3 regions of the Paenibacillus litoralis genome follow, and region 2 is predicted to be linked to each of the others. Evidence: a T-box and tRNA genes for the amino acid it is inferred to sense, from the RefSeq annotation. Region 2 holds a T-box; the other regions hold tRNA genes.
What was found. A T-box is a leader RNA that pairs with one kind of tRNA and senses whether it is charged. The one in region 2 lies ahead of leuS (leucine--tRNA ligase), so its partner is inferred to be a tRNA-Leu.

Region 1 (6,813 bases), 1.4 Mb from region 2:
GCTTGCGCTGCCGGGGCAAGGGGTATCCGCCTCCACCTCCGTTAAAGTCGTATCGCTATGATTACCCGCAAGGATACGATACGACTTTAAAGTCGGCCGCCAGGTCTTTCCGGCGAACACCCCTTCCTCCTTTCAGCCTGGCCGCTTTCATGAAAACCTTACTCGGAAGTGGATTATTATTGCGCCATGAAGGAGAGGACGGTCGGCGCATCTCCATCGGCGAGTTTCGGGTTAAGCTCTAGGCTTTATCATGATAAAGCAAAAAACCGCCCGGTCACCCTGGCGGTTTTTTGCTTTCTTCTAGTGCCCGCCGCTCCATTCCGTTTGCGGCTTGCGCTCCTTACCTTCCTTGCCTTTTTCGCCTTTACCCGGAATGATCATCCTGGAGTTCCCCATGAACATAACTGTCACCAGCGCAAGTCCGGCGGGTACGATCGCCCACATAAACATCGTCGATATGGACGAAGACAAAGCATCTACGATTTTGTCCATTACATCTGCCGGTATCGCTGCACGCTTCTCCGGTGAAAGCAGCTCTCGCGTATTCCCGAACGAGCTTCCGTCCGCGCCTGCGGGGCCGCCTGCTCCTCCGAACGCATCGCCGAGCTTGCTTGTAAGCAAATTACGCTGAATGATCCCGAACACGGTTAGACCTACTGTCATCCCAAGGGAACGGACGAACGCCATCGTGGAATTCGCGGATCCGCGCTGCCTCATATCGAAATGATGAATAGCCGCCATCCCGAGCACCGAGAACGAGAAGCCGACGCCGAATCCTGCGGCGATCATATAGAGCGTCAGCATAAATTTAGTCGTTTCAGGCGCAATGGTGCTTAGCAAGAACGTCCCTAACAAGAAGACGACTGCGGAAAAAATCATGATATTTCGATAGGACGTCTTCGATGCCGAGAAGCCTCCTATTTGCGCCGCTACGACCGACCCCAATGTCATCGGCAGCAATATGAGCCCCGAGTTGGTCGCCGAGCCGCCGGTTACCCCCTGCACATAAATCGGGATGTACATCGCGAACGTAATGAACGCCGCCCCGTAGAAGAGCCCAGCCAGCGTACTGGCCGCGAACAGCCGATGCTTGAACATCGCATACGAAATGATCGGCTCCTCCGCTTTCGTCTCCACATAGAGGAATACGGCCATAAGCACGGCCGCCGCCGCGAACAAGCTGATGATTACCGCGGAATCCCAGGCGAACTCTTGTCCGCCAAGCTCAAGCGCGAACATGAGGCATACGATCGAGCCAACGAGAGTAGCTGCTCCCCACCAGTCGATTTTCTGCTTCGAGTGCTCCATCGATTCATGGTAGAAAAAGACGATCAGCGCCAGCGCGACCAACCCGATCGGCAGGTTGATATAGAAAATCCAGCGCCACTGAATATAGTCCGTAATATACGCGCCGAGAAGCGGTCCGAATAAGCTCGAGGTACCGAAAACGGCGCCGAACAAGCCGCCCATGCCGCCTCTTTTTTCCGGCGGGATCACATCGAACATGACTGTAAACGCGATTGGCACCAGCGCCCCGCCGCCAATGCCTTGAATGGCGCGATAGATACTCAGCTCCACAATGCTGTTCGCCGTACCGCATAGAATCGAGCCTAGCAAAAACAGCGCAATCCCCAATACGAAAAACCGTTTGCGTCCGTACATATCGGACAGCTTGCCGAATATCGGCATAGCGGCCATCTCGGTTACGAGATAAGCCGATGTTACCCAGACGAACTTGTCGAGTCCGCCAAGATCCGAGACGATCGTCCCCATTGCGGTAGCTACGATCGTATTATCGATAGCCGCTACGAAAATGCCGAGCAGCAGCCCGGTAATAACTAGCCCTAACCTGCTTTTTTGCTGTACCATGGAATGGGTTGACTCCTTTACCGTCAAGTATTCGTTAAACTTTACATTGCTGCCGTAACGTTGCGCTTTTTCTAGTTTGCAGGGAATTCCGGTACTCCACCAGCTCGATTTCACAGCCGGGTCCGATCGTTACGTTATTCCCTCTGACGATAGCGGCCTGCGTATGCTCCAAATAAATATCGTCGCCTTCAATCGTATCGGCCTTCAATTCGGTTACTCCGGAAGGGGTGAACCATTCCTTTACCGCCATCCACTTCTTACGGCGTACGGAGATGCGTCCACCGCCTATTTCCTTCACCTGGCAAGGACCGAAGAGATTGATGCTAAGCTGTTCAGCATTGAGCAGCCCGCTGACGTCCATCGCGCCGTTCAACTGAAGCTTGTCGGCCTCGCATGCCCCTTTTACGATCAGCTGTCCCGTCATTTTAATCGAGTCTCCGCGCACATTCCCCTTAACGAGAATTTGCCCAAGTCCCGTTAATACGGCAGCCTGCAGGTCCCCGTCGATTGAGACTTCCCCTTGGAACCGGTATCGGCCTGCTTGGAGGCTTCCCTGTACCGCACAGTTGCCCATACATTTGAACTCGTCGCACAACAGATCGCCTTGAACGCGTCCTTCGCCCATAATGTTGACGCTATGAAAGACGCCTCCGGAAGCGGAGCCGATTCCGGTTATCTTCATATTTCTATTCCTGTCCTGCGTCATTTCGCATCCTCCTTATTGAGCGTGCTCGATTCATTAGCTGCGAATTCGCTCGTTTACCTTCGCCTCAGGATGCACCACGAGCTCCGTGCCGTATTCGACGCGCCCGATGCCGCAGCCGGGGCCGATATAAACGCGATTGCCTCGTACGACAGCTGCCGTTGTCTCCTCCAAGCGAATGTCGTCCCCTTCGATGGTCTCCGCAAACAAATGCGGCTCAAACACGGGAAGGATCCACGATACCAGGCGTCCCCAGCTGGAATGATTCGACTTTTTGACATGAATGCTGTCCCCGCCGATTTCCTTAGCTTGCCCGCGGCCATACAGAGCGATATCGATCGTACCCGCGTTAAGCAGACCGTCGATCGTAAAGCCGCCTTGCAGATTGAAGCGCTCCGCTTCGCAATCGCCATTCACTTTGATCATTCCGTTCAGCCTCATCTCTTCGCCATGCAGCCGGCCTTTCAAACTCATATGCCCATCTACGAGTAGCGTTAACGATGTCAGGTTGCCTTCGCCGCTCAGCTTGCCGTTCATTTCAAATCGCGCCGCTTGAATGCTTCCTTTCACGGTAGCAACCCCGTTTGCTTTGAAACTCTCGCAAAATATATCGCCGTCCACCTTCCCGACGCCTTCCATGTTTACGGTACGGTAACGGCCCCCAAACGCATTTCCCATGCCATTGATGGTCAGATCCGTTCTGTTCGATTCCTCTATCATGCTTCCTCCTAGGTTAGCTTGTTTTTAAGCTCTTCTATGCATGCAGGCAGCGACAAACGAGCCACGATCTTCACACCGGTTTCAAAATACAGCTCTCCCGGCATTGCTAACAGCGCGAACGTCGATACCCCCATCTTACGAAGGAAAAACAAATCGCAAGGTCTTCCTTCGAATTTCGAAAAGTGTTCGTTCAGCGCTTGAAGCAGCAGCCCGCCTTCCTCCAGGCTCATTTCCCCGGTTTGCAGCAGCTTGTCGATCGTAAACAAGAACAAAACCTTCTCGAACGTAAGAAGCCCTTCGTCTTTCTCTTTCGTTCCGAACCTATCTAGGACTACCCTCGAAACAATGTTACGTCTCAAAAGCTCTTCCTTCCGCAAATTCGTGTCATAAAGCAGCGGAGAGAGCTTTCCCGCCAGTTCGTCTAACGACAAATCGTCTTTCAGATCCACGATCTTCTCGATTCGCGATAAGATAAGCTCCTTAGGAAAAAACGTTTCCTGTCCGGTAAACGTCGATTTCCGTATAAACCACTCCTCCGGAATCAGCTGCTTCCTCTTCCAGCGATAGAGCTGCCCGTATGAAATACCCGTCAACTCGAGAAGATCCTTTTTCGATATCAGATCACGGTCCATTGCCATCTCCTCCGAAACGAATGTAACATAACACTGTTACGTTGTAAAGAGACAAGGATAGGATTGAGGCTAGATCGCTTCCTCCGTCTTACGTTATCCAGTATACAAATTTCTGCGGCCGATCGGATAGAGGCTCAGGATTGAAAGGTTTCTCCGTCTCGAGACTGATCTTGCTTCAGCTGCTGGCCTGATCTCATGAGCGCTTCCTCAGTATTTATCTATAGCAGACCTAGATATAACAAAAAAACCTTTGAAATCAATTGATTTCAAAGGCTCTCGATGGTTAATGTGGTGCCGGTGAAGGGACTCGAACCCCCACGGTTTCCCTCACGATTTTGAGTCGCGCGCGTCTGCCAATTCCGCCACACCGGCATATGATGAAAACTTGTAAAAATGGCGTGCCCTAAGAGATTCGAACTCCTGACCTTTTGATTCGTAGTCAAACGCTCTATCCAGCTGAGCTAAGGGCACAAAGTAATACGTCTGGTGCCGAAGACCGGACTCGAACCGGTACGGGGTCGCCCCCGCAGGATTTTAAGTCCTGTGCGTCTGCCATTCCGCCACTCCGGCAAGTAGGTGGAGGCGCCACCCAGATTCGAACTGGGGGTAAAGCTTTTGCAGAGCTCTGCCTTACCTCTTGGCTATGGCGCCGTACTATGGAGCGGACGACGGGAATCGAACCCGCGACCCTCGCCTTGGCAAGGCGATGCTCTACCGCTGAGCCACGTCCGCATAAATGGCTGGGGATCCAGGATTCGAACCTGGGCATGACGGAGTCAAAGTCCGTTGCCTTACCGCTTGGCTAATCCCCATTAACCGTTGTTGCTTCATTTTAAAAATTATGGGGCGATCGAGGGGAATTGAACCCCCGAATGTCGGATCCACAAACCGATGCGTTAACCACTTCGCCACGACCGCCATAAAATTGTTGTGCTTTGGCAGGGGCAGCAGGAATTGAACCCACACCAAAGGTTTTGGAGACCTTTGTTCTACCTTTAAACTATGCCCCTACAAAAATGGTGGAGGATGATGGATTCGAACCACCGAACTCAGAGAGAGCAGATTTACAGTCTGCCGTGTTTAGCCACTTCACTAATCCTCCATGTTACATGGTGCCGCCGAGAGGACTTGAACCCCCAACCTACTGATTACAAGTCAGTTGCTCTACCAGTTGAGCTACAGCGGCATATTCAATTATCAAGAATGGTGGCTCGGGACGGAATCGAACCGCCGACACGAGGATTTTCAGTCCTCTGCTCTACCGACTGAGCTACCGAGCCGAGTGTTGCTTATTTGCTTTAAGAGTAAAGATGGCGGAGCTGACGGGATTCGAACCCGCGGTCTCCTGCGTGACAGGCAGGCATGTTAGGCCTCTACACCACAGCTCCATATGTTGTTTGGTTGCGGGGGCAGGATTTGAACCTGCGGCCTTCGGGTTATGAGCCCGACGAGCTACCGGGCTGCTCCACCCCGCGTCGTTAAAGAAAATCTTATGGTGGGCGCTGACGGGATCGAACCGCCGACCCTCTGCTTGTAAGGCAGATGCTCTCCCAGCTGAGCTAAGCGCCCTTACTTCATGGTGACCCGTAGGGGATTCGAACCCCTGTTACCTCCGTGAAAGGGAGGTGTCTTAACCCCTTGACCAACGGGCCCTATGTAGATGATGTAGATCTGGCGGAGAGAGAGGGATTCGAACCCTCGAGACGCTTGTGACGCCTACACGATTTCCAATCGTGCTCCTTCGGCCAGCTCGGACACCTCTCCAGATGGCTCCCCGAACAGGACTCGAACCTGTGACAACTCGATTAACAGTCGAGTGCTCTACCAACTGAGCTATCAGGGAATGTTTATCCATTATATCAGGTTTGCTCCCTGAAAACTAGATGCGAAGTAATGTTTTTTTGTCCTTTTTGTGTCTTTGTAGTCCTTACACCTGTCGATGCAAAGATGTTGGATAAGCCCTCGACCGATTAGTATTCGTCAGCTGCATGCATTGCTGCACTTCCACCTCGAACCTATCTACCTCGTCGTCTTCAAGGGGTCTTACATACTGGGAAATCTCATCTTGAGGGGGGCTTCACGCTTAGATGCTTTCAGCGCTTATCCCGTCCGTACTTGGCTACCCAGCGATGCTCCTGGCGGAACAACTGGTACACCAGCGGTACGTCCATCCCGGTCCTCTCGTACTAAGGACAGCTCCTCTCAAATTTCCTGCGCCCGCGACAGATAGGGACCGAACTGTCTCACGACGTTCTGAACCCAGCTCGCGTACCGCTTTAATGGGCGAACAGCCCAACCCTTGGGACCTACTTCAGCCCCAGGATGCGATGAGCCGACATCGAGGTGCCAAACCTCCCCGTCGATGTGGACTCTTGGGGGAGATAAGCCTGTTATCCCCAGGGTAGCTTTTATCCGTTGAGCGATGGCCCTTCCATTCGGTACCACCGGATCACTAAGCCCGACTTTCGTCCCTGCTCGACTTGTCTGTCTCGCAGTCAAGCTCCCTTATGCCTTTGCACTCTTCGAATGATTTCCAACCATTCTGAGGGAACCTTGGGGCGCCTCCGTTACGCTTTAGGAGGCGACCGCCCCAGTCAAACTGCCCGCCTGACACGGTCCCTCTCCCGGATCACGGGAGTAGGTTAGAACCTAGATACGATCAGGGTGGTATCCCAACGTCGCCTCCACACAAGCTGGCGCTCATGCTTCTAAGGCTCCCACCTATCCTGTACAGATCGTACCCAAGTCCAATATCAAGCTGCAGTAAAGCTCCATGGGGTCTTTCCGTCTTGTCGCGGGTAACCTGCATCTTCACAGGTATTAAAATTTCACCGGATCTCTCGTTGAGACAGCGCCCAAGTCGTTACGCCATTCGTGCGGGTCAGAATT
Region 2 (6,813 bases):
GGAGCTGCTGCCGGATTCGATTCGGGACAAGGTAACGCTTGTGCCGATGATCCCGATCGAGCTGTCCTCGACGGAAATCCGGGAGCGAATGAGGACGGGACGGGCAATCCGTTTTCTCGTGCCCGAACCGGTGAGGACGTATATAGAGAGGAATGGGCTGTATGAATCGTGAAGCGATGATGGAAGAAGTGCGTTCGCAAATGCCGGCGAAACGCTGGGAGCATACGGTCGGCGTGATGAAGAGCGCGGTTTTGCTGGCCGGACAGTATGGCGCAGACGTACAGAAGGCCGAGCTAGCCGCGTTGCTTCACGACTATTGCAAATATTGGCCGGTTGATAAGCAGAGAAGCGTGCTTGAAGAGTGCGGCGAGCTGGGCGATTTGCTGGAATACGATAAAGCGCTTTTGCATGCGCCGGCTGCTGCCGTTCTTGTATGCAATAAGTTCGGCATTGAAGACGCGGAAGTACTGGATGCGATTCGTTATCACACCTCCGGGCGCGTCGGCATGACGCTGCTTGATAAAATCGTCTGCTTGGCGGATTACATCGAGCCGGGAAGAGATTTTCCCGAAGTCAATCTGCTTCGCCAGTTGGCGGAAACAAGCTTGGAAAAGGCGCTGATCGCCGGTTTCGACTCGACGATCTCCTATCTGCTCGGCAAAGGGCAGAAGGTATACCCGATGACGCTGCTGGCGCGAAATGCTCTGATTGACGAATGCAGAGGCAAATAACGGAGCGGAACTTTTGAAATGATATAGCAATAAAGTCCCGAATAGCGGAAGAACGAACCGAAAAGAACGGCTTTACGCTGCGGGAATTAAGGGAGGAAGCTGTTTTTGAACATGACACCTGAACGTTTGATGAAAATGGTTTACGGCGCAGCCGAGGATAAAAAAGGAATGAACCCCGTCGCGCTGGATCTGCAAGGCATTTCGCTGATTGCCGACTATTTCGTAATTGTGCACGGGAATTCGGAGACGCAGGTTCAGGCCATCGCAACGGAAATCCGCAAAAAAGCGGAGGAGCACGGCGTGCGCGTGCGCGGTCTGGAAGGGATGGACACGGCGCGTTGGGTGCTTGTCGATCTCGGCGACGTCGTCGCTCACGTCTTTCATCGCGACGAGCGCGAATACTATAATCTCGAGCGGCTTTGGTCCGATGCGAAAGTGGTTGCGAACGTATGACGATGACGGCCGGAACGACCGTATCGCTAGAGGTCGCAAGGGAAGTATCGCCATACGGATATTTTGTGACCGATGGTTACCAGGACGTGCTCCTGCACTATACGGAGATCGTCGGCAGCGTGAAAATCGGCGACAAGCCGGATGTTTTCCTCTATTACGATACGGAAGACAGGCTCGCCGCTACGATGCGCAAACCGCTGCTGCAGCTGGGACAAACGGCGCTTCTGCAGGTGGCGGACCTTCATCCGCGCTTCGGCGCTTTTCTCGATATGGGACTCGGCAGGCAACTGCTGCTGCCCTATAAAGAACAGCCGGAGCTTAAGGAGCTCCGGCCCCAAGTCGGGGATTCCGTCTATGCGGTGATGACCCACGATAAGCAAGGGCGGCTGATCGCCAGGCTGGCCGGCGAGCCGGAACTGGCGGACATGGTTTTCCACGCTCCGACCTCTTGGAAGAACGAATGGCGTTCCGCTCGCGTATACAAATCGCTCCAGGTCGGGACGTTCGCCGTGGTCGACGGGGGCGTGCTCGGTTTTGGCGCTCTCGGCATGGTCCACGCAACGGAACGGGTAGGCTTGCCTCGGGTAGGCGAGGAGATCAAGGTGCGTATCGCATTTATCCGCGAAGACGGAAGAGTCAATCTTTCGATGCGGCAGCCGAAGCATGTCAGTCAAGGCGCAGACGCCGACGTCATTATGGACTACTTGCGGGAGCGTCCGAACCAGTCGATGCCGTATTCCGACGCGACGCCTTCCGACATTATTACGTCCAAATTCCATATGAGCAAAGGGGCTTTCAAGAGAGCGCTAGGCAAGCTCATGAAGGAAGGCCTGATCGAGCAGAAGGAAAATTGGACGTATTTGAAGCAGCAGGATGGGGAGAGCAATGATCCTGCTTGAAAGCGAAAGGACGTGACGAACGATGGCCTATCGGCAATTTGCCTCCGTCTATGATCGTTTGATGGCGGACATGCCATATGCGGACTGGCTTCGTTTCGCGGACGATTGCTGGAGAAGGTTCGGCAGGCCGGCGACCGTCGTCGACCTCGGCTGCGGAACGGGGACGATCGCCGTCCCGATGGCCGGGCAAGGCTTTCAGGTAACGGGCATCGATATTTCGGAGGACATGCTCGCGATCGCGCAGCAAAAAAGCGACGCCGTTTTCGGAAACGCCGGTCGAGGTCCGGTTTGGCTCAAGCAGGACATGCGCCATTGGCAGCTGCCGAGTCGTGTGGACGCCGTCGTATCGTTCTGCGATTGCATGAATTATTTGCTGGAAGAGAGAGATCTTATCCGTACGTTCCGGCAGACGTTCGATGCGCTCAATCCGAAAGGTTTGTTCGTCTTCGACATGCATACGCCTAATCAGCTGCATGCGTACGCCGAGTCGCAGCCGTTCCTGCTTGATGAGGAAGAGATCGCATACCTCTGGACGAGCGAATGGGACGATCGAAGACAGGAAGTCGAGCATCAGATCACGTTTTTTGTCAGCGAGACCTTGATGGAATCCGACAGTCAAGAGGGACGGAACGCGAGCGACGGCGGAGCCTCCCGTGACCGTTTTCGCCGGTTCGAGGAGTCTCATATCCAGCGCGCTTACCCGGAGGAATGGGTGAAGAGCAAGCTGCTGGAGGCGGGTTTTGCGAGCGTATCGAGTTTTGCGGATTTCGGCTGGGAGCAGCCGGATGAGAAGACGCAGCGTATTTTTTATGTAGCTTGCAAGGGATAAGATCCCGGATTAAAGCGCGTATCGGTTGAAGCGCCGTTCCTCGTGCTCAGCCGATTAGGATTGTTTGCCGGCCGGCTTGACAGCAAACGCCATTTTTCCCTATAATCAAAGGAAATGTTGGAATAGAGTAAGGCAGTGACAAGGAGTAGTAGCTGCGAACTCATTTTTCAGAGAGCCGGTGCAGGCGGTGCAAGCCGGTAAATGAGCGAAGCGAACTCGCCTTCGAGCCAGACGGTGAACGGGAACGGTCAATCGGTCCCGCAACCTGATCGTATGCCTGCGTTAAAGGCGTCTGAGTGGGCATGAACGCAAGTATTCGTTCGTGTCAACTAGGGTGGTACCACGGGAATTCAACCTCTCGTCCCTAGCCTTTGCGCTAGCGACGGAGGTTTTTTTGCTTCAAGAACGATTAATCAGGCTCCTCGTCCTATCGGTTTGAATAAACGAAAGACAGCGGAGATCACATTAGGAGGAAGTATTATGGTGCAGGAAGGCAAAGAACAGCAAGGGTATCAGCCGTCCGTATTGGAGCCGAAATGGCAGCAGTACTGGGATGCGAATAAAACGTTCAAAGTGCAGGAGAACGTCGATAAACCGAAATTTTACGCGCTCGACATGTTTCCGTATCCGTCGGGAGCGGGACTTCACGTCGGTCACCCAGAGGGCTACACGGCGACGGACATCGTTTCGCGCTTCAAAAGGATGCGCGGCTTCAACGTGCTGCATCCGATGGGCTGGGACGCGTTCGGATTGCCGGCCGAGCAGTACGCGCTGCAAACCGGACGTCATCCGCGCGATATTACCGTAGAGAACATTAACAATTTCCGCCGTCAAATCAAGTCGCTCGGCTTCTCGTACGACTGGGACCGCGAAATTAGCACGACCGACCCGGATTACTACAAATGGACGCAATGGATTTTTATCCAGTTGTATAACAAAGGCCTTGCCTACGTCGACGAAGTGCCGGTTAACTGGTGCCCGGCACTCGGTACGGTTCTGGCCAACGAAGAAGTGATCGACGGCTTGAGCGAACGCGGAAACCATCCGGTCATCCGCAAGCCCATGCGGCAGTGGATTCTGAAAATTACCGAGTATGCGGAGCGGCTGCTGGAAGACCTGGAGGAGCTGGACTGGTCGGAAAGCATTAAAGACATGCAGCGCAACTGGATCGGAAAATCGAAGGGAGCGGAAGTACAATTCGCGATCGACGGGCATGACGCCTCGCTTACGGTATTTACGACCCGGCCCGACACCTTGTTCGGTGCGACTTATTGCGTACTGGCGCCGGAGCATGAACTGGTTAAAGTCATTACGACGGCCGAACAGAAAGGCTCCATAGAGGATTATCAGGACAAAGCCGCACGTAAAAGCGACCTGGAACGTACCGACCTCGCTAAGGATAAAACCGGCGTGTTTACCGGTGCTTATGCGGTGAATCCGGTTAATGGAGCGAAAGTGCCGATCTGGATTGCCGATTATGTGCTGGCCGGTTACGGGACTGGCGCGATTATGGCGGTTCCCGGCCATGACGAGCGGGACTACGCGTTTGCGAAGCAGTTCGACCTTCCGATTATTGAAGTCGTTCAAGGCGGCAACTTGGCGGAAGCCGCTTATGCGGGCGATGGGGAGCACGTCAATTCGGACTTCCTGAACGGCCTGAGCAACGAGAAAGCGATTGCCGCTATGATCGAATGGCTGGAAGCAAACGGCAAAGGCAAGGGCAAAGTGACGTATCGTCTTCGCGACTGGCTGTTTAGCCGCCAGCGTTACTGGGGAGAACCGATTCCGATTCTGCATCTGGAAGACGGCACGATGAAAACCGTTCCGTTGGAGCAGCTTCCTCTCTTGCTGCCGGATGTCGAGCAAATTACGCCGTCGGGAACCGGCGAATCGCCGCTGGCTACCGTTGAGGAATGGGTCAACACGATCGATCCGGAAACCGGCATGAAGGCGCGCCGCGAAACGAATACGATGCCGCAATGGGCCGGCAGCTGCTGGTATTATTTGCGCTTTATCGATCCGCATAACGACGAGCAGCTCTGTTCGCCGGAGAAGCAGAAGGAATGGTTGCCTGTCGATTTGTACATCGGCGGAGCGGAGCATGCGGTGCTTCACTTGCTATATGCGAGGTTCTGGCATAAGGTATTGTACGATCTGGGCGTCGTGTCGACGAAGGAGCCATTCTACAAGCTGGTCAACCAAGGCATGATTCTCGGCGAAAACAACGAGAAAATGAGTAAATCGCGCGGCAACGTCATCAACCCGGACGAAATCGTAAACGAATACGGCGCGGATACGCTGCGGATGTACGAAATGTTTATGGGGCCGCTGGAAGCGACAAAGCCTTGGAACGTAAACGGCGTAGAGGGATCATTCCGGTTCTTGAGCAGGGTTTGGCGGTTGTTCGTGAATGAAGACGGTACCTTAAGCGGCAAAATCGTCGACGATGAGTCGCAAACGAGCGAAGCCTTCAAGAAAACGTGGCACAAAACGGTGAAGAAAGTGACCGAGGACTACGACGCGCTCCGTTTCAATACGGCGATCAGCCAAATGATGATATTCGTCAATGACGCTTACAAAACGGAGAAGCTGCCGCGTTCGGCCATGAAGCATTTCGTGCAGATGCTGTCCCCAACCGCTCCGCACATTGCGGAAGAATTGTGGGAGCGTCTCGGCCATGCGGAAAGCGTCAGCTACGAGCCTTGGCCGCAGTACGACGAGGCTTGGACGGTCGACAACGAGGTGGAGATCGTAGTCCAGGTCAACGGCAAGATCGTTGAACGGGTAGCGATCCCGGCCGATATGGACGAAGCTTCCATGCAGGAGCTCGCGCAGTCGCTCGATAAAGTGAAGGATGCCATGGCGGGCAAATCCGTTCGCAAAGTAATCGCAGTCAAAGGAAAGCTGGTCAATTTGGTGGTTGGATAAGATCGTATCGTAAGAAAGCCGGCGGATTTCCGCCGGCTTTTTATTTTTTGCATGTTTGGCAGGTACGGTAACATACGGCTATGTACATACGCATACTATAAGGCACCGCCATATTTCCGACAAATATCGAGGAATAATGTGACAAAAGACACAAAACTAGCATATGACAAAAGTCCTATATATCGTGATATAATGGTATGAAATTAGGATGAAAGTAGTAATCGTGATAATGATTTGGCGATAATCGTTTTCCGGTTAACGCGGGGGGTGGAAGTATTGTGGTTCGTTCTGCTGTCCGGAGGCTCGGGAAAACGTCTCTGGCCGTTGTCAAACGACAGTCAATCCAAACAATTTTTGCAAGTTCTGGACGGAGAAGACGGTTCGCCAATCTCCATGCTTCAGCACATCTGGGGAAAGTTTAAAGCCAGAGGCTTGCAGGATCGCTGTTTGGTCGCCACTTCTGCTGAGCAGGAGATATACGTAAAGCGGCAGCTGGGCGAGGATGTGCGAATCGTCCTCGAGCCCGAACGTATGGATACGTTTGCGGCTATTGCCTTAAGCGTCACGTATCTGCATGATGTTTTCGGCGTAACTCCGGATGAACCTATAATCTTACCTGTCTGATGGAACACCTTCGAAAGAAAGGACTCCCCTGCCGCTTTGAAGCCATTCGCAACTCCTACACCGCATTTCCCAAAACCAGTTTCGATTGCGCAGTCGTAGAACTCGAATCCGACATTGCGATGCTTCCCCATTACGGCAGCTGGCAGGACCTCGGCACCTGGTGCTCGTTGACCGGGCAGATGACAAAGAACGTCATAGGCCAAGCTGTCTTAGCGGAAGATTGTTCCGATGTTCATGTTATTAATAAGCAGGCTGTGCCGGTTATCGTCATGGGGCTGCATCATGTTGTGGTAGTGGCTTCCGATCAAGGCATATTAGTTGCGGATAAAAAGGCGAGCGCGAATTTGAA
Region 3 (6,813 bases), 2.6 Mb from region 2:
AAACCGCGAGGTGGAGCGAATCCTAAAAAGCCGGTCTCAGTTCGGATTGCAGGCTGCAACTCGCCTGCATGAAGTCGGAATTGCTAGTAATCGCGGATCAGCATGCCGCGGTGAATACGTTCCCGGGTCTTGTACACACCGCCCGTCACACCACGAGAGTTTACAACACCCGAAGTCGGTGAGGTAACCGCAAGGAGCCAGCCGCCGAAGGTGGGGTAGATGATTGGGGTGAAGTCGTAACAAGGTAGCCGTATCGGAAGGTGCGGCTGGATCACCTCCTTTCTATGGAGATCATGATGGCTGTAGGCTGTCGGATCAATAAGCTGGTTTTACTCGCTCATGTTCAGTTTTGAAAGGGCAATGCTCTTTCTTTGGTAAACGCAAATCGTTTGGTGACGATGGCGGAGGGGAACCACGCGTACCCATCCCGAACACGACCGTTAAGCCCTCCAGCGCCAAGGGTACTTGATCCGCAGGGATCTGGGAGAGTAGGACGTTGCCAAGCGAGCCCACTATTGTGGGCTTTTTTCGAGACCTCGGCGAGCGTATGCTTCGTTGATGACTCGGTATCCCGGTAAACGCCTTTTACCCAGTCGGGTAAGGAAACGTTTATCCTTGGGCCCTTAGCTCAGCTGGTTAGAGCGCACCCCTGATAAGGGTGAGGTCGGTGGTTCGAGTCCACTAGGGCCCACCAATTACCTTTTATAAAGTGATCGTTTGGGGCTCCCCGGAAAGTACTCGGAATAAGCTTCGAAGGATAACGTCACTTTGTGGGGAATTTGGGGCCATAGCTCAGCTGGGAGAGCGCCTGCCTTGCAAGCAGGAGGTCAGCGGTTCGATCCCGCTTGGCTCCACCAAACAGACTCCAGAAAATGGTTAAAAAAACCACTTGCAAAGAGTCGAAGAGATGTGTTACATTAGATCTCGCCGCTTTTGAGGCGGTAAGAGATAATGAACGTTTGTTCCTTGAAAACTAGATAGCGAAGCAATGCAAAACATCCTTAGTTTTTTGTAGCGATCTCGAGAGAGATCATTGGTTAAGCTACTAAGAGCACACGGAGGATGCCTAGGCGCTAGGAGCCGATGAAGGACGTGGCGAACAACGAAATGCCTCGGGGAGCCGTAAGCAGGCGTCGATCCGGGGATGTCCGAATGGGGGAACCCGCACGTGGTAATGCGCGTGTACTCATCACTGAATACATAGGTGATGTAGAGGCATACCCAGGGAACTGAAACATCTAAGTACCTGGAGGAAAAGAAAACAATAGTGATTCCGTCAGTAGCGGCGAGCGAACGCGGATTAGCCCAAACCAAGGAGCTTGCTCCTTGGGGTTGTGGGACGTCAACATGGGAAAAGTTCGTTAGGTGAAGCGGTCTGGAAAGGCTCGCCATAGCAGGTAACAGCCCTGTAGCTCAAAACGAACGTATCCCTAGACGGATCCCGAGTAGTGCGGGGCACGTGAAACCCCGTATGAATCCGGCAGGACCATCTGCCAAGGCTAAATACTCCCTAGCGACCGATAGCGAAGCAGTACCGTGAGGGAAAGGTGAAAAGAACCGCGGGAGCGGAGTGAAATAGAACCTGAAACCGTGTGCTTACAAGAAGTCAGAGCCCGTTAATGGGTGATGGCGTGCCTTTTGTAGAATGAACCGGCGAGTTACGTTCACGTGCAAGGTTAAGCTGAAGAGGCGGAGCCGCAGCGAAAGCGAGTCTGAATAGGGCGAATGAGTGCGTGGTCGTAGACCCGAAACCGTGTGATCTACCCCTGTCCAGGGTGAAGGTGCGGTAACACGCACTGGAGGCCCGAACCCACGAATGTTGAAAAATTCGGGGATGAGGTGGGGGTAGCGGAGAAATTCCAATCGAACTCGGAGATAGCTGGTTCTCCCCGAAATAGCTTTAGGGCTAGCCTCGGAATGAGAGTAGTGGAGGTAAAGCACTGATTGGGTGCGGGGCCCGCCAAGGGTTACCAAGTCCAGTCAAACTCTGAATGCCACATACTTCTGTCCGGGAGTCAGACAGTGAGTGCTAAGATCCATTGTCAAGAGGGAAACAGCCCAGACCATCAGCTAAGGTCCCCAAGTGTGTGTTAAGTGGGAAAGGATGTGGAGTTGCAAAGACAACCAGGATGTTGGCTTAGAAGCAGCCACCATTTAAAGAGTGCGTAATAGCTCACTGGTCGAGTGACTCTGCGCCGAAAATGTAACGGGGCTAAACACGCCACCGAAGCTATGGCTACAGCAGCAATGTTGTTGGGTAGGGGAGCGTTGTGTATAGGTTGAAGGTCGATCGTAAGGACGGCTGGACAGTACACAAGTGAGAATGCCGGTATGAGTAACGAAAAGACAAGTGAGAATCTTGTCCGCCGAAAGCCTAAGGGTTCCTGAGGAAGGCTCGTCCGCTCAGGGTAAGTCGGGACCTAAGGCGAGGCCGAAAGGCGTAGTCGAAGGACAACAGGTTGATATTCCTGTACCACCGTAGCCGTTTGAACGACGGGGTGACGCAGAAGGGCAAGGACGCAGACGGATGGAAGTGTCTGTCCAAGCAGTGAGGCTGATGTGTAGGCAAATCCGCACATCGTGAAGGCTGGGCTGTGATGGGGAGGGAAATTTCGAAAGTACCGAAGGTCTTGTACTCATGCTGCCAAGAAAAGCCTCTAGTGAGGCGAAGGTGCCCGTACCGCAAACCGACACAGGTAGGCGAGCAGAGCATGCTAAGGCGCGCGGAAGAACTCTCGTTAAGGAACTCGGCAAAATGACCCCGTAACTTCGGGAGAAGGGGTGCCTCGGTAGGGTGAATAGCCCGAGGGGGCCGCAGTGAAAAGGCCCAAGCGACTGTTTAGCAAAAACACAGGTCTGTGCGAAGCCGCAAGGCGAAGTATACGGGCTGACGCCTGCCCGGTGCTGGAAGGTTAAGGGGAGCGGTTAGGGGTAACCCGAAGCTGTGAACCGAAGCCCCAGTAAACGGCGGCCGTAACTATAACGGTCCTAAGGTAGCGAAATTCCTTGTCAGGTAAATTCTGACCCGCACGAATGGCGTAACGACTTGGGCGCTGTCTCAACGAGAGATCCGGTGAAATTTTAATACCTGTGAAGATGCAGGTTACCCGCGACAAGACGGAAAGACCCCATGGAGCTTTACTGCAGCTTGATATTGGACTTGGGTACGATCTGTACAGGATAGGTGGGAGCCTTGGAAGCATGAGCGCCAGCTTGTGTGGAGGCGACGTTGGGATACCACCCTGATCGTATCTAGGTTCTAACCTACTCCCGTGATCCGGGAGAGGGACCGTGTCAGGCGGGCAGTTTGACTGGGGCGGTCGCCTCCTAAAGCGTAACGGAGGCGCCCCAAGGTTCCCTCAGAATGGTTGGAAATCATTCGAAGAGTGCAAAGGCATAAGGGAGCTTGACTGCGAGACAGACAAGTCGAGCAGGGACGAAAGTCGGGCTTAGTGATCCGGTGGTACCGAATGGAAGGGCCATCGCTCAACGGATAAAAGCTACCCTGGGGATAACAGGCTTATCTCCCCCAAGAGTCCACATCGACGGGGAGGTTTGGCACCTCGATGTCGGCTCATCGCATCCTGGGGCTGAAGTAGGTCCCAAGGGTTGGGCTGTTCGCCCATTAAAGCGGTACGCGAGCTGGGTTCAGAACGTCGTGAGACAGTTCGGTCCCTATCTGTCGCGGGCGCAGGAAATTTGAGAGGAGCTGTCCTTAGTACGAGAGGACCGGGATGGACGTACCGCTGGTGTACCAGTTGTTCCGCCAGGAGCATCGCTGGGTAGCCAAGTACGGACGGGATAAGCGCTGAAAGCATCTAAGCGTGAAGCCCCCCTCAAGATGAGATTTCCCAGTATGTAAGACCCCTTGAAGACGACGAGGTAGATAGGTTCGAGGTGGAAGTGCAGCAATGCATGCAGCTGACGAATACTAATCGGTCGAGGGCTTATCCAACATCTTTACATCGACAGGTGTAAGGACTACAAAAGGAACAAGGATGAATGCAGAACTTCGCATCTAGTTTTCAGGGAGTAAACCCCCTGTATATGGGCAACATGTTTGGTGACGATGGCGGAGGGGAACCACGCGTACCCATCCCGAACACGACCGTTAAGCCCTCCAGCGCCGATTGTACTTGATCCGCAGGGATCTGGGAGAGTAGGACGTTGCCAAGCAAACGCAATAGTAGGACTGGCTCTTGCTATTGCGACAATATTCCCTGATAGCTCAGTTGGTAGAGCACTCGACTGTTAATCGAGTTGTCACAGGTTCGAGTCCTGTTCGGGGAGCCATATGCTTCCATAGCTCAGTAGGTAGAGTGCATCCATGGTAAGGATGAGGTCACCGGTTCGATTCCGGTTGGAAGCTCCAGCAATTCCGGCCCGTTGGTCAAGGGGTTAAGACACCTCCCTTTCACGGAGGTAACAGGGGTTCGAATCCCCTACGGGTCACCATTTTTTAAGGGCGCTTAGCTCAGCTGGGAGAGCATCTGCCTTACAAGCAGAGGGTCGGCGGTTCGATCCCGTCAGCGCCCACCATAATTTAAATAGGTACGAGCCGTTGTAGCTCAACTGGTAGAGCAACTGACTTGTAATCAGTAGGTTGGGGGTTCAAGTCCTCTCGACGGCACCATGTTCTATTGGGGATTAGCCAAGCGGTAAGGCAACGGACTTTGACTCCGTCATGCCCAGGTTCAAATCCTGGATCCTCAGCCATTTTATGAGGCATTAGCTCAGTTGGTAGAGCACCTGACTTTTAATCAGGGTGTCGTAGGTTCGAGTCCTACATGCCTCACCAGTTTTATGCGCGTATGGCGGAATTGGCAGACGCACCAGACTTAGGATCTGGCGGGCGACCGTGGGGGTTCAAGTCCCTCTACGCGCACCATACATAAACGTAAGCCTTCATGAAGCAAATGCGGATTGAAGGCTTTTTTGTTTGGTTTCAATACTTAATCCTTTTGTCGATAATACTTTTCCATGGATTAACGCTATATCTTATATGCCAACCGCCATTCAACTGGAGACGTAAGCTCTTGGGTGGTGGATTTTGTCATGTACGGAATAGTGAAAGTTTGAAGGAGTGTCGAGGGGCTGTCTGATGTACACAACAGGCGAGACCGTAGCGTACGAAGGCTGCTATTTACTTATTACAGCGGTAGAACTCTCTGTATAAGGGTAGAATGAGCTTACAGTGGTTATGGAGGCATTCTGCGCCGTTACAGGCCCTCCATAACGCCGTAGTACGAGACTGCTCTCTATATGGGAGCTAAAATATAAGCGGGGTGGAATGTCGTCTTTGATCAAGCTCACAATACAGACGAACAAAGGCAGCTTCTATAGAAGGGATGTGATCGTTTTCCGGTGAGTGGTGTTAGTTGAAGATGTATAACCGTTAGAACATGTCCATGCATTTTCAGGTAATGGGTGAAGAGAAGAACGCGGAACACGATTGCGAAGTAAAAACATTTTCAGAGATCAAAACGCTAAACGAGGATCCCAGGAAGGGGCGACTGCTTAGCTCGCCATAGCGGCAATAGCGGCCCTCCAGGCGCTCTCATCCGCTAAGAGGCTGCTTTCCCCTGCTGTTTAGCACTCGATGTGGTAAATGGGCCTTTTGCTGCCCTAATAAGCTGCAGGCTATTGATTCTTTTGTGTGTAATGTACGTAAGCTGATAACGCTTTACGTCGACATAGGTAATAGGAGTAAGGCCCTTCTGTTAAGCAAGGGATCCTAAGCAGCCAGGTTAGCAGGTATTAAGGCTCTACACGCTCCTTGCGAGCTATCCGGATGAAGGATGATGTCGAAGGCTTCCGTCGGTGAGCAGAGGAATGAGGCTTGTACTTAGATCGTTTCGCAGATTAGCTGGGGCTCGGTATGTGCTTCCCCGATTTTTAGAGTCGATTGAGCACTTAGACTTCGTATTACCCCTCCCTAGTCAATCGTGATTTATTAGTAAAATCGCAAGCAGAACAAGGCCTGAACGCCTGTAAATCTGGCATTTATAATTTTTTTTTAATTTTTTTAGAAAAACAGTTGCAATTCATTTTAATATTTGTTATATTATTTCTTGTCGCCGCTGAGGCAAGCATAAGAAACGAACTTCGAAAGAAGCAATGACAACTGCATCAAATCAGCGTCGAGTCAATGAAAAGCTTCACCACCAACATGCGGACGTGGCTCAGCGGTAGAGCATCGCCTTGCCAAGGCGAGGGTCGCGGGTTCGATTCCCGTCGTCCGCTCCATAAATAATTTTGCTTCGGCAAAGTTTACAACTTCATGAATTGCGCCCTTAGCTCAGCTGGATAGAGCGTTTGACTACGAATCAAAAGGTCGGGAGTTCGAATCTCTCAGGGCGCGCCATTCATTTTCGGGACGTAGCTCAGCTTGGTAGAGCACCTGGTTTGGGACCAGGGGGTCGCATGTTCAAATCGTGTCGTCCCGACCATATTTTTAAGCGGGTGTAGTTCAATGGTAGAACTCCAGCCTTCCAAGCTGGTAGCGTGGGTTCGATTCCCATCACCCGCTCCATAAGAGCAAATAACGAAGCCTTCTGCATAGAAGGCTTTTTTTGTTGTTTTCATAAGTTGTTTAGAAAAAAATGATTGCCCAAAAAGTTTTAGCAATGCGCTACGCAAAAGCGATAATTGTGATAAAATAAAGGAATGTGACAAAATGGTTAAATCATCAGGATGAGGCTTACCAGACAGAAAGGATAGGTACTTATGTCAGAAGCTAGAAGCTCCTTGTCGAACGATTCGTCGAAGCAGTTGCTGCGCCGCGACGTTCGCTTTCTCACGAGCATTTTGGGG

Region 1: it has a tRNA-Leu gene. The T-box ahead of leuS (leucine--tRNA ligase) is inferred to sense a tRNA for this amino acid. The anticodon was not compared.
Region 3: it has a tRNA-Leu gene. The T-box ahead of leuS (leucine--tRNA ligase) is inferred to sense a tRNA for this amino acid. The anticodon was not compared.

The regions. Positions count from the first base shown of each region.
Region 1 is NZ_CP176395.1:7,157,341-7,164,153, forward strand. Features, by position in the region: gene ACKGJP_RS30055 (MDR family MFS transporter) at 301-1,869, opposite strand; gene ACKGJP_RS30060 (hypothetical protein) at 1,904-2,575, opposite strand; gene ACKGJP_RS30065 (hypothetical protein) at 2,609-3,292, opposite strand; gene ACKGJP_RS30070 (YhbD family protein) at 3,301-3,924, opposite strand; tRNA gene ACKGJP_RS30075 (tRNA-Leu) at 4,214-4,296, opposite strand; tRNA gene ACKGJP_RS30080 (tRNA-Arg) at 4,319-4,395, opposite strand; tRNA gene ACKGJP_RS30085 (tRNA-Leu) at 4,409-4,494, opposite strand; tRNA gene ACKGJP_RS30090 (tRNA-Cys) at 4,502-4,575, opposite strand; tRNA gene ACKGJP_RS30095 (tRNA-Gly) at 4,582-4,656, opposite strand; tRNA gene ACKGJP_RS30100 (tRNA-Gln) at 4,662-4,736, opposite strand; tRNA gene ACKGJP_RS30105 (tRNA-His) at 4,767-4,842, opposite strand; tRNA gene ACKGJP_RS30110 (tRNA-Trp) at 4,861-4,934, opposite strand; tRNA gene ACKGJP_RS30115 (tRNA-Tyr) at 4,942-5,026, opposite strand; tRNA gene ACKGJP_RS30120 (tRNA-Thr) at 5,035-5,110, opposite strand; tRNA gene ACKGJP_RS30125 (tRNA-Phe) at 5,129-5,204, opposite strand; tRNA gene ACKGJP_RS30130 (tRNA-Asp) at 5,236-5,312, opposite strand; tRNA gene ACKGJP_RS30135 (tRNA-Met) at 5,323-5,399, opposite strand; tRNA gene ACKGJP_RS30140 (tRNA-Val) at 5,418-5,493, opposite strand; tRNA gene ACKGJP_RS30145 (tRNA-Glu) at 5,502-5,576, opposite strand; tRNA gene ACKGJP_RS30150 (tRNA-Ser) at 5,597-5,688, opposite strand; tRNA gene ACKGJP_RS30155 (tRNA-Asn) at 5,692-5,767, opposite strand; rRNA gene ACKGJP_RS30160 (23S ribosomal RNA) at 5,875-6,813, opposite strand, start outside.
Region 2 is NZ_CP176395.1:5,750,524-5,757,336, reverse strand. Features, by position in the region: gene ACKGJP_RS24480 (nicotinate-nucleotide adenylyltransferase) at 1-172, shown strand, start outside; gene yqeK (bis(5'-nucleosyl)-tetraphosphatase (symmetrical) YqeK) at 162-731, shown strand; gene rsfS (ribosome silencing factor) at 843-1,184, shown strand; gene ACKGJP_RS24465 (S1 RNA-binding domain-containing protein) at 1,181-2,083, shown strand; gene ACKGJP_RS24460 (class I SAM-dependent DNA methyltransferase) at 2,106-2,912, shown strand; T-box leader at 3,039-3,281, shown strand; gene leuS (leucine--tRNA ligase) at 3,393-5,840, shown strand; gene ACKGJP_RS24450 (sugar phosphate nucleotidyltransferase) at 6,117-6,464, shown strand; gene ACKGJP_RS24445 (hypothetical protein) at 6,632-6,813, shown strand, end outside.
Region 3 is NZ_CP176395.1:8,398,359-8,405,171, reverse strand. Features, by position in the region: rRNA gene ACKGJP_RS35335 (16S ribosomal RNA) at 1-282, shown strand, start outside; rRNA gene rrf (5S ribosomal RNA) at 389-505, shown strand; tRNA gene ACKGJP_RS35325 (tRNA-Ile) at 618-694, shown strand; tRNA gene ACKGJP_RS35320 (tRNA-Ala) at 782-857, shown strand; rRNA gene ACKGJP_RS35315 (23S ribosomal RNA) at 1,036-3,955, shown strand; rRNA gene rrf (5S ribosomal RNA) at 4,060-4,176, shown strand; tRNA gene ACKGJP_RS35305 (tRNA-Asn) at 4,218-4,293, shown strand; tRNA gene ACKGJP_RS35300 (tRNA-Thr) at 4,297-4,372, shown strand; tRNA gene ACKGJP_RS35295 (tRNA-Glu) at 4,381-4,455, shown strand; tRNA gene ACKGJP_RS35290 (tRNA-Val) at 4,464-4,539, shown strand; tRNA gene ACKGJP_RS35285 (tRNA-Thr) at 4,558-4,633, shown strand; tRNA gene ACKGJP_RS35280 (tRNA-Gln) at 4,642-4,716, shown strand; tRNA gene ACKGJP_RS35275 (tRNA-Lys) at 4,723-4,798, shown strand; tRNA gene ACKGJP_RS35270 (tRNA-Leu) at 4,806-4,888, shown strand; tRNA gene ACKGJP_RS35265 (tRNA-Gly) at 6,172-6,246, shown strand; tRNA gene ACKGJP_RS35260 (tRNA-Arg) at 6,288-6,364, shown strand; tRNA gene ACKGJP_RS35255 (tRNA-Pro) at 6,373-6,449, shown strand; tRNA gene ACKGJP_RS35250 (tRNA-Gly) at 6,459-6,532, shown strand; gene ppc (phosphoenolpyruvate carboxylase) at 6,727-6,813, shown strand, end outside.